Regions from separate parts of the Hylemonella sp. GW821-FHT12C09 genome, predicted to be linked through region 2. Evidence: riboswitches for the same ligand, from Rfam matches in the RefSeq annotation. Region 2 holds a riboswitch; the other holds the start of a gene.

Region 1 (4,411 bases), on a different contig from region 2:
GGGCCGCGCAGATGGAGCGCGAGCGCCCCGGCTTCTTCACCAGCCTGAAGTCGCAGCAGAAGCCCAAGTACATGTGGATCGGCTGTTCCGACAGCCGCGTGCCGGCCAACCAGATTACCGGCCTGGAGCCGGGCGAGGTCTTCGTGCACCGCAATGTGGCCAATGTGGTGGTGCACTCGGACCTGAACGCGCTGTCCACCGTGCAGTTCGCGGTGGAACGGCTCAAGGTCGAGCACGTGATGGTGGTCGGCCATTACGGCTGCTCAGGTGTGCAGGCCGCGCTGGAAGGCGCGCGCATCGGCCTGGCCGACAACTGGCTGCGCCACATCATGGACGTGCGGGATCGCCATCGCGAGCTGCTCGACAGCATTCCCGAGGCGGCGCGCCACGATGCGCTGGTCGAGCTCAATGCCATCGAACAGGTGGTCAACGTGGCGCAGAGCACGGTGCTGATGGATGCCTGGGGGCGTGGCCAGAACGTGACCCTGCATGCCTGGGTCTACGGCGTACACGACGGGCTGCTCAAGGACCTGCAGATGACCGTGGACGGTCAGGAAGCGCTGGAGCCGCTGTACCGCCAGGCCATCGCCGGCGTGGCCCAGATCAAGCGCGGGTGAGCGCCCGCGCCGGCTGAACGCGATGTTCCCCCAGCGCCTGGATTCGACGCTGGCTTACGACATCGCCCAGGCGATGCTGGACGGCTTCAACCGCCATTACCAGCTCTTCCGCACCGAGCCCGCACGCGCCCAGCAGCGTTTCGAGACCGCCGACTGGCAGGGCCAGCAGCGCGCCCAGCGCGAGCGCATCGAGTTCTACGATCTGCGTGTCAAGGAGTGCGTGAGCCGGCTGGAGCAGACCTTCCAGGCCGGCGCCCAGCCCATGGCCATCTGGCAGCAGGTCAAGCTGCACTACATCGGCCTGCTGGTCAATCACCACCAGCCCGAGCTGGCCGAGACCTTCTTCAACTCGGTCACCACCAAGATCCTGCACCGCACGCATTTCCACAACGACTTCATCTTCGTGCGCCCGGCGGTCAGCACCGAGTACATCGAGAACGACGAACCCGCCGCCCGGCCGACCTACCGTGCCTACTACCCCACGCGCGAGACCCTGCGCGAGACGGTGGAGCGCATCATCGGCAACTTCCAGCTGCAGTGCCCTTTTGAAGACCTGGCGCGTGACGTGGGCGATGTGCTGGTCGCCGTGAACGACCTGCTGGGACAGAACCGGTTGCGCACCAATTTCCAGGTGCAGGTGCTCTCCAGCCTGTTCTTCCGCAACAAGGGGGCCTACGTGGTGGGCAAGATCATCAATGGCTTCGTCGAAGTGCCCTTCGCCCTGCCCATCCTGCACGGCGAACAGGGCCGCCTGGTGATCGACGCGGCGCTGTTCGGTGAGGATGACCTGCTGATGCTTTTCAGCTTCGCGCGGGCCTATTTCATGGTGGACATGGAGGTGCCCTCGGCCTACGTGCAGTTTCTGCGCAGCCTCATGCCGCGCAAGCCCCGCGCCGAACTCTACAACGCCCTGGGCCTGGCCAAGCAGGGCAAGACGCTGTTCTACCGCGACTTTCTTCACCACCTCAAACACTCGAGCGACCGCTTCCGTATCGCACCGGGCATCAAGGGCATGGTCATGCTGGTGTTCGACCTGCCCTCCTTCCCCTACGTCTTCAAGATCATCAAGGACTGGTAACCGCCGCCGAAGGACACCACGCGTGAACAGGTGAAAGGCAAATACCTGCTGGTCAAGCAGCACGACCGCGTGGGCCGCATGGCCGACACGCTGGAGTACAGCCTGGTGGCGTTCCCGCTGGAGCGTTTCGACGAGGAACTGCTCGCCGAGATCCGGGAGTTCGCGCCCAGCCAGCTCGAGATCAGCGACCGCGACCAGGATGGACGCCGAGAAGTCGTCATCCAGCACCTCTACATCGAGCGGCGCATGATCCCGCTCAACATCTACCTGCAGCAAGCCTTTGACGCGGGCGCGACCGACCCGGCCAGCAGCTCCGAGGAAGCCCGCCGGGCGCGCCGCCAGCTGGAGCGCACCGTCATCGAGTACGGCAATGCCATCAAGGACCTGGTGGCCGCCAACATCTTCCCCGGCGACATGCTGTGGAAGAATTTCGGACTGACGCGCCAGGGCAAGGTGGTGTTCTACGACTACGACGAGATCGAGTACATCACCGACTGCAACTTCCGACAGGTGCCGGCGCCGCGCCATGAGGAAGAGGAGATGAGTGGCGAGGTCTGGTACAAGGTCGGCCCGCGTGATGTCTTCCCCGAGACCTTCGCGCCTTTCCTGCTGGGCAACCCGGTCGTGCGCGAGGTGTTCATGCAACACCATGCCGACCTGCTCGACCCGGCCTTCTGGCAGAGTCACAAGGAGCGCATCCAGCAGGGGCATGTCTACGACGTCTTTCCCTACGAGCGCAGCCGGCGCTTTTCGCAACAGCGCAGCGCCATCTGAAAAATTGACCTGGGTCATGTTCCGGGCCACGTCGGGTCGGCTACATTCCGTCTTGCCCGGGGTGCACACGCGATGTGCTGAGATGGTGATCCGAACCCGCGAACTTGATCCGGTTAATGCCGGCGTAAGAAGAGCCTGACCTGCCGTCCACCCAGCGTGGCGTGCCGCGTCTGTTTCCCCTTGCTGGCCTCGTGCCGTCTTCCGGTTCGCCTTCTGTGAACCTCCTTCGGAGCAAAACCATTTGTTTCAAGGAGATCCACAGTGAATGCACCCGACCAACTCAGCCAGTTCATCAGCCTCACGCGTGAGCCCTTGCCGGCCTCGCGCAAGATCCATGTGACCGGCACGCGACCCGATGTGCGCGTGCCCATGCGCGAGATCACGCAGAGCAACGGCGAGGCGGTGCTGGTTTACGACACCTCCGGCCCCTACACCGACCCGCAGGCCGAGGTCGACGTGATGCGCGGTCTGCCCGCGCTACGCCAGGGCTGGATCGAAGCCCGTCGCGATACCGAGTCCTACAGCGGCCGCGCGCGTGTGGCGCTGGACGATGGTCTCAAGGGGGCTGAAGCCGATGCCCTGGCCGCCTTGCGCGCCCAGGCCGCCGGCTTGCAGCGCACGCCGCGCCGCGCCAAGGCGGGCGCCAATGTGAGCCAGATGTACTACGCGCGCCGCGGCATCGTCACCCCCGAGATGGAGTACGTGGCCCTGCGCGAGAACCAGCAGCGCGAGTGGACGGCCCCCTACCTGGACAGCCCCGAGCGTGAACAGCGCCTGGCCGGCAACAGCTTTGGCGCCAGCATCCCCAAGGTGGTGACCCCCGAGTTCGTGCGCGACGAAGTGGCGCGCGGGCGCGCCATCATTCCGGCCAACATCAACCACCCCGAGCTGGAGCCCATGGCCATCGGGCGCAACTTCCTGGTCAAGATCAACGCCAACATCGGCAACTCGGCGGTGACGTCCAGCATCGAGGAAGAGGTGGAAAAACTCGTGTGGTCCACCCGCTGGGGCGCGGACACGGTGATGGACCTGTCCACCGGCAGGAACATCCACACCACACGCGACTGGATCCTGCGCAACTCGCCCGTGCCCATCGGTACCGTGCCGATCTACCAGGCGCTGGAGAAAGTGGGCGGCGTGGCTGAAGACCTGACGTGGGCCATCTTCCGCGACACGCTGATCGAGCAGGCCGAGCAGGGCGTGGACTACTTCACCATCCACGCCGGCGTGCGCCTGCCTTTCATCCACCTCACGGCCAACCGGGTCACGGGCATCGTCTCGCGCGGCGGCTCCATCCTGGCCAAGTGGTGCATTGCCCACCACCAGGAGAACTTCCTCTACACGCAGTTCGAGGAAATCTGCGCCATCATGAAGGCCTACGACGTGAGCTTCTCGCTGGGTGACGGCCTGCGCCCCGGCTCGGGCGCGGATGCCAACGACGAGGCCCAGTTCGCCGAGCTGCGCACCCTGGGCGAGCTCACGCAGATCGCCTGGAAACACGATGTGCAGACCATGATCGAAGGTCCGGGCCATGTGCCCATGCACATGGTGCAGGCCAATATGACCGAGCAGCTCAAGCACTGCGGCGAGGCCCCCTTCTATACGCTGGGCCCGCTGACGACCGACATCGCCCCGGGTTACGACCACATCACCAGCGGCATCGGCGCGGCCATGATCGGCTGGTTCGGCACGGCCATGCTCTGTTACGTGACGCCCAAGGAGCACCTGGGGCTGCCGGACCGCAATGATGTGAAGACCGGCATCATGACCTACAAGATCGCCGCGCACGCAGCCGACGTGGCCAAGGGCCACCCGGGGGCGCGGGCGCGCGACGATGCCTTGTCCAAGGCGAGGTTTGAATTCCGCTGGATGGACCAGTTCAACCTCTCGCTGGACCCGGACACCGCGCGCGACTTCCACGACGAGACCCTGCCCAAGGACG
Region 2 (4,411 bases):
CGGCGCGCGCGGTGTTCGGGTACTTCTGCACGAATTCGCTCGTGGTGCCCAGCACCTTTTCGGGGTGGTCCTTCCAGATGGCCTGCGTAGTGGTGGCGGTGACGCCGATGCCGTCCATGATGGCGCGGTGGTTCCAGGGCTCGCCCACGCAGAAGCCGTCCATATTGCCCACGCGCATGTTCGCCACCATCTGGGGCGGCGGCACGGTGATGACCTTGGCGTCCTTCATGGGGTTGATGCCGTTGGCCGCCAGCCAGTAATACAGCCACATGGCGTGCGTGCCGGTGGGGAAGGTCTGCGCGAAGGTGTACTCGCGTTTCTCGCTGGCCATCAGCTTGGCCAGGCCCTCGCCGTTGACGGCACCCTTGTCGGCCAGTTTCTTGCTCAGCGTGATGGCCTGGCCATTGTTGTTCAAGGTCATGAGCACGGCCATGTCCTTCTTCGGGCCGGAGACACCGAGGTGCACGCCGTAGACCAGGCCGTAGAGCACGTGGGCGAAGTCCAGTTCGCCGTTGACCAGCTTGTCGCGCACGCCGGCCCAGCTGGCTTCCTTGCTGGGGATGATCTTGACGCCGTACTTCTGGTCGATGCCCAGCACCGAGGCCATGACCACGCTGGCGCAATCGGTCAGCGGGATGAAGCCGATCTTCACTTCCTTCTTCTCGGGGGCGTCCGAGCCGGCGGCATAGACGGCGGCGCGCAGGGCGGGGTCGATACCGACCGCGCCCACGGCGGCGGTCTGCAGCACGGCGCGGCGGCTCAGTTTGGCGTTCAGAAGATCAGGCATGGCTAGCTCCTAGTGACGATGAAGAAAAACAAAAAGGCGTCCTCACCGAGCCGGCGCGTCGAGATGACGCGGCCTAGCTCCGTGGGGACGCCTTTGTCCGTACCGGTGGCCACATCCGCCGTTGGACGGGCTGCCGGTAAACCGTGTATGGTCTTGCTAACTGCTACGCAAAGGGCGTGCCAGCTTCTGGGTTTTTTGATTGCTACTGATTTGGTAGCTTTAAACCATTGCCTATCAATGGCTTATAGAGGTCCGTGCACTGAATGGGGGTGATGCGCCGGAATGGTGCGGCGCACCAAAAAGAGCAGCTGTGCGCTGCTCTAAAGCAGGTCGGCCACGTCCAGCATGCGCTGCGCGACCTCGGCCAGCTTCATGCCCTTGTCCATGGCGGTCTTGCGCAGCTTCTCGTAGGCCAGCTGCTCGCTCAGGCCCTGGCGCTGCATGAGCAGGCCCTTGGCGCGGTCGATGGTCTTGCGGTCCTTGAGTTCGGCGCTGAGTTCGTCGAGTTCGCTGCGCGTCTCGGCCAGTTCATGGCGCAGGGCCTGCTCATGCTGGAAGCGTGCCAGGGCCACGTCCAGGATGGGGCGGATGCGTTCGGCCGACAGGCCGGCCACGATGTAGGCCGTGACGCCCGCGGCCACGGCGGCGCGTACGTGCGAGGTGTCCTGATCGTTGGTGAACATGACAATGGGGCGCGGCGCATCGCGCGTGGCCATGACCACATGCTCGAGCGCATCGCGCGCATCGCTCTCGGCGTCGACGATCACCATATCGGGTTGCAGTTGCGCCAGGCGCTCGTTGAGGAAGACGTCGGCCGGCAGCGAGGCGACCAGATTGAAGCCGCTCTCCAGCAGGCCGATGCGCAGGCTGCGCGAACGCTCGGCCTGCAGCACGGCGTCTTCGTCCCCGGGGTCACCCACTCCCAGGTCCGAGGTCACCACCACGATGCGCAAGGCTTCATTCATGTCGTTCCAGATGCAAGAAATACGCCAAACGGCGCGGTGCGCGTCGGCGCTTGGCATAGAATTATCCCTGCTCCGGGGTGTTGTCCGTGCAGACGGACAGCTGAGATGGTGGGAAAAGATCCCGATACCGAACCCGTGAACTTGACTCGGATCATGCCGACGTAAGAAGAGCTGTTTGCCAGGCCCCCGCCTCGCCACACCTTTCGGAGCACGCGCCGCCGGCGCACCAGGAAAGGTCATCGTGGCAGAAGCAGTACACCCATCGTCGCAGCAGGTAGCCGCTCTGGTTCCGGAGCTGCTGGCGTTCATCGCGCACCCGGATGCGGGGGATGATGGCTTCAATGCCCTGGCCCTGCGCCTCTTCGCCCACCAGTTCCAGCACAACCAGGCTTTCCAGAAGTTCTGCCAGCAGCGCGGCCGCACCCCGCGCACGGTGAAACACTGGCGCGACATCCCGGCCGTGCCGATCAACGGTTTCAAGGACCTGACGCTGAGCTGCGCGCCGCCCGAGCATTGCGAACGCGTCTTCATGACCAGCGGCACCACGCGCGGCGACATCAAGGGCCGGCACTACCACCCGCAGCTGCAGGTTTACGACCTGTCGATGACCTTGAACTTTCGCCAGCGTTTCATGGGCGGGGCGGACCGTTTGCGTATGGGCATCCTGTTCCCCAGCGAACAGCTCATGCCCAACTCCTCGCTGGCGCATTACCTGGCGCTGGCGCTGCACCACTTCGGCACGCCCGAGAGCCGTTATGACCTGGGCCCTGAAGGCCTGCAGGTGGACGCGCTCTGCGCAACCCTGGCCCAGGTGCAGGCCAGCGGGGAGCCCTTCGCACTGCTGGGCGCGAGCTACAGCTTTGTGCACCTGATGGACGCGCTGCAGGCACGCGGCCTGAGCTTTCGTTTGCCCGCGGGCAGCCGCCTGCTCGACACCGGCGGTTTCAAGGGCCAGTCGCGCGAGATGGACATGGACGCGTTCTACGACGCGCTCGCATCGACTTTCGGGGTGCCCCGCAGCGCCTGCATCAATATGTATGGCATGACGGAACTCAGCACGCAGTTCTACGACGATGGCAACGCCGTGTTGCCGGCCCTCAAGTCCGGCCCGCACTGGATCCGCAGCCGCGTGCTGGACCCGCTGACCGGGCAGGAGATGCCCCGGGGCGAACGCGGCATCCTGGCGCACACCGACCTGGGCAACTTCAACTCGGTCACGACCATCCTCACCGAAGACGTGGGCGTGGCGGTGGAGGGTGGTTTCCTGCTGCTGGGCCGTGCCCAGGGCGCGCAGGCCAAGGGCTGCTCGCTGGCGGTGGATGAATTCCTGCGGGCGGCACAGTCATGAAAATCACCGCGGCTTATCTGCCGGGCCTGAAGCCCAGCGAGGTGCAGTGGCACACGCTGGGCTTTGGCGCCGGCGCCCAGCAGGTAGATGTGCTGGTGCCGCAGCTCACGCCGGCCCAGCTGCACACGCTGGCCGCGCACGTGCGTAAGCAGGGGCGCACGCAGCTCAAGCCCATGCCGGTGTCGCAGATCATCGCGGCCATCGACCGTGCCATCGAGCGCCTGCTCAACCCGGCCGACCCCTATCGCCTGGAGCTGGAACTGCTGTTGCCGCGCATCTCGGGCTTCGACGCCGAGATGGTGCGCCTGGGCCTCAACGCCTACCTCAAGACCTTCCGCGCGCCGCAGCTGCAGCGTTTCGTGGCCGAGGACTTCAGCAACCCCAAGCTGCTCGACGAATTCCAGCCTAGGCCTAAGGGCGGCATGGCGCGCGCGCTCGGCCCCGAACTGCTGGTGCACGTCTGGGCCGGCAATGTGCCGGGCCTGCCGCTGTGGAGCCTGGTCTGCGGCCTGCTGGTCAAGGCGCCGGCCATCGGCAAGGTGGCGAGTGCCGAGCCGCTGTTCGCTTCCCTGTTCGCGCGCCTGCTGGCCGAGGTGGAGCCGCGCCTGGCCGAGGTGCTGGCCATCGTCTGGTTCAAGGGCGGCGACACGACGAGCGAACGTGCCCTGTTTGCCGAAGCCGACGCGGTGCTGGCCTATGGCGGCAACGACACGCTGACGGCGCTCAGGCAGCAGGTGCCGGTGAGCATGCGTTTCCTGCCGCACGGCCACAAGCTCAGCGTGGGGCTGGTCTCGGCCGCCGCGCTCGACGTGGCCCATGCCCCGGCCACGGCACGCGCCGCCGCGCTGGACGTGGTGCGTTACGAGCAGCAGGGTTGTTATTCGCCGCACACCTATTACGTGGCACGCGGCGGCCGTGTCACGCCGCGCGAGTTCGCGCAGCAACTGGCCGGCGAGCTGGCTGCCTTGCAACACAAGTTCGCACGGCGCACGCTGACGCTGGAAGAGTCCGCCAGCGTGGCCGGCTGGCGCCAGGGCCAGGAGATGCAAGGGTTTGCCGGGGCCGGCGTGGAGCTGCTCGGTGATGCTGGCGCCGCCTGGTGCGTGGCCTATGCCGAGCAGGCCAGCGCCTTGCAACCCTGCGCGCTGAACCGCACGGTGCAGGTCCAGGCCGTGGACCACCTGGCAGACACGCTGCCCCTGCTGGCCGCGCAGCGCGAGGTGTTGCAGACCGTGGGCCTGGCCGCTGCGCCGCAGGAATTGCATGCGCTGGCCGAACCGCTGGGGGCGGCCGGTGCCACGCGCCTCTGCG

The links. A riboswitch is a leader RNA that binds a small molecule or an ion and turns the genes downstream of it on or off. The one in region 2 is predicted to bind thiamine pyrophosphate.
Region 1: linked by a shared signal. The riboswitch ahead of thiC (phosphomethylpyrimidine synthase ThiC) and the one ahead of AC1RRP_RS01065 (LuxE/PaaK family acyltransferase) in region 2 are both predicted to bind thiamine pyrophosphate.

The regions. Positions count from the first base shown of each region.
Region 1 covers NZ_JBXAQQ010000004.1:156,565-160,975, forward strand. Annotated here, with positions in the region: gene can (carbonate dehydratase) at 1-617, shown strand, start outside; partial or broken gene aceK (bifunctional isocitrate dehydrogenase kinase/phosphatase) at 640-2,469, shown strand; TPP riboswitch at 2,517-2,618, shown strand; gene thiC (phosphomethylpyrimidine synthase ThiC) at 2,731-4,411, shown strand, end outside.
Region 2 covers NZ_JBXAQQ010000001.1:202,209-206,619, reverse strand. Annotated here, with positions in the region: gene AC1RRP_RS01075 (CmpA/NrtA family ABC transporter substrate-binding protein) at 1-787, opposite strand, end outside; gene AC1RRP_RS01070 (ANTAR domain-containing response regulator) at 1,108-1,752, opposite strand; TPP riboswitch at 1,816-1,937, shown strand; gene AC1RRP_RS01065 (LuxE/PaaK family acyltransferase) at 1,994-3,100, shown strand; gene AC1RRP_RS01060 (acyl-CoA reductase) at 3,097-4,411, shown strand, end outside.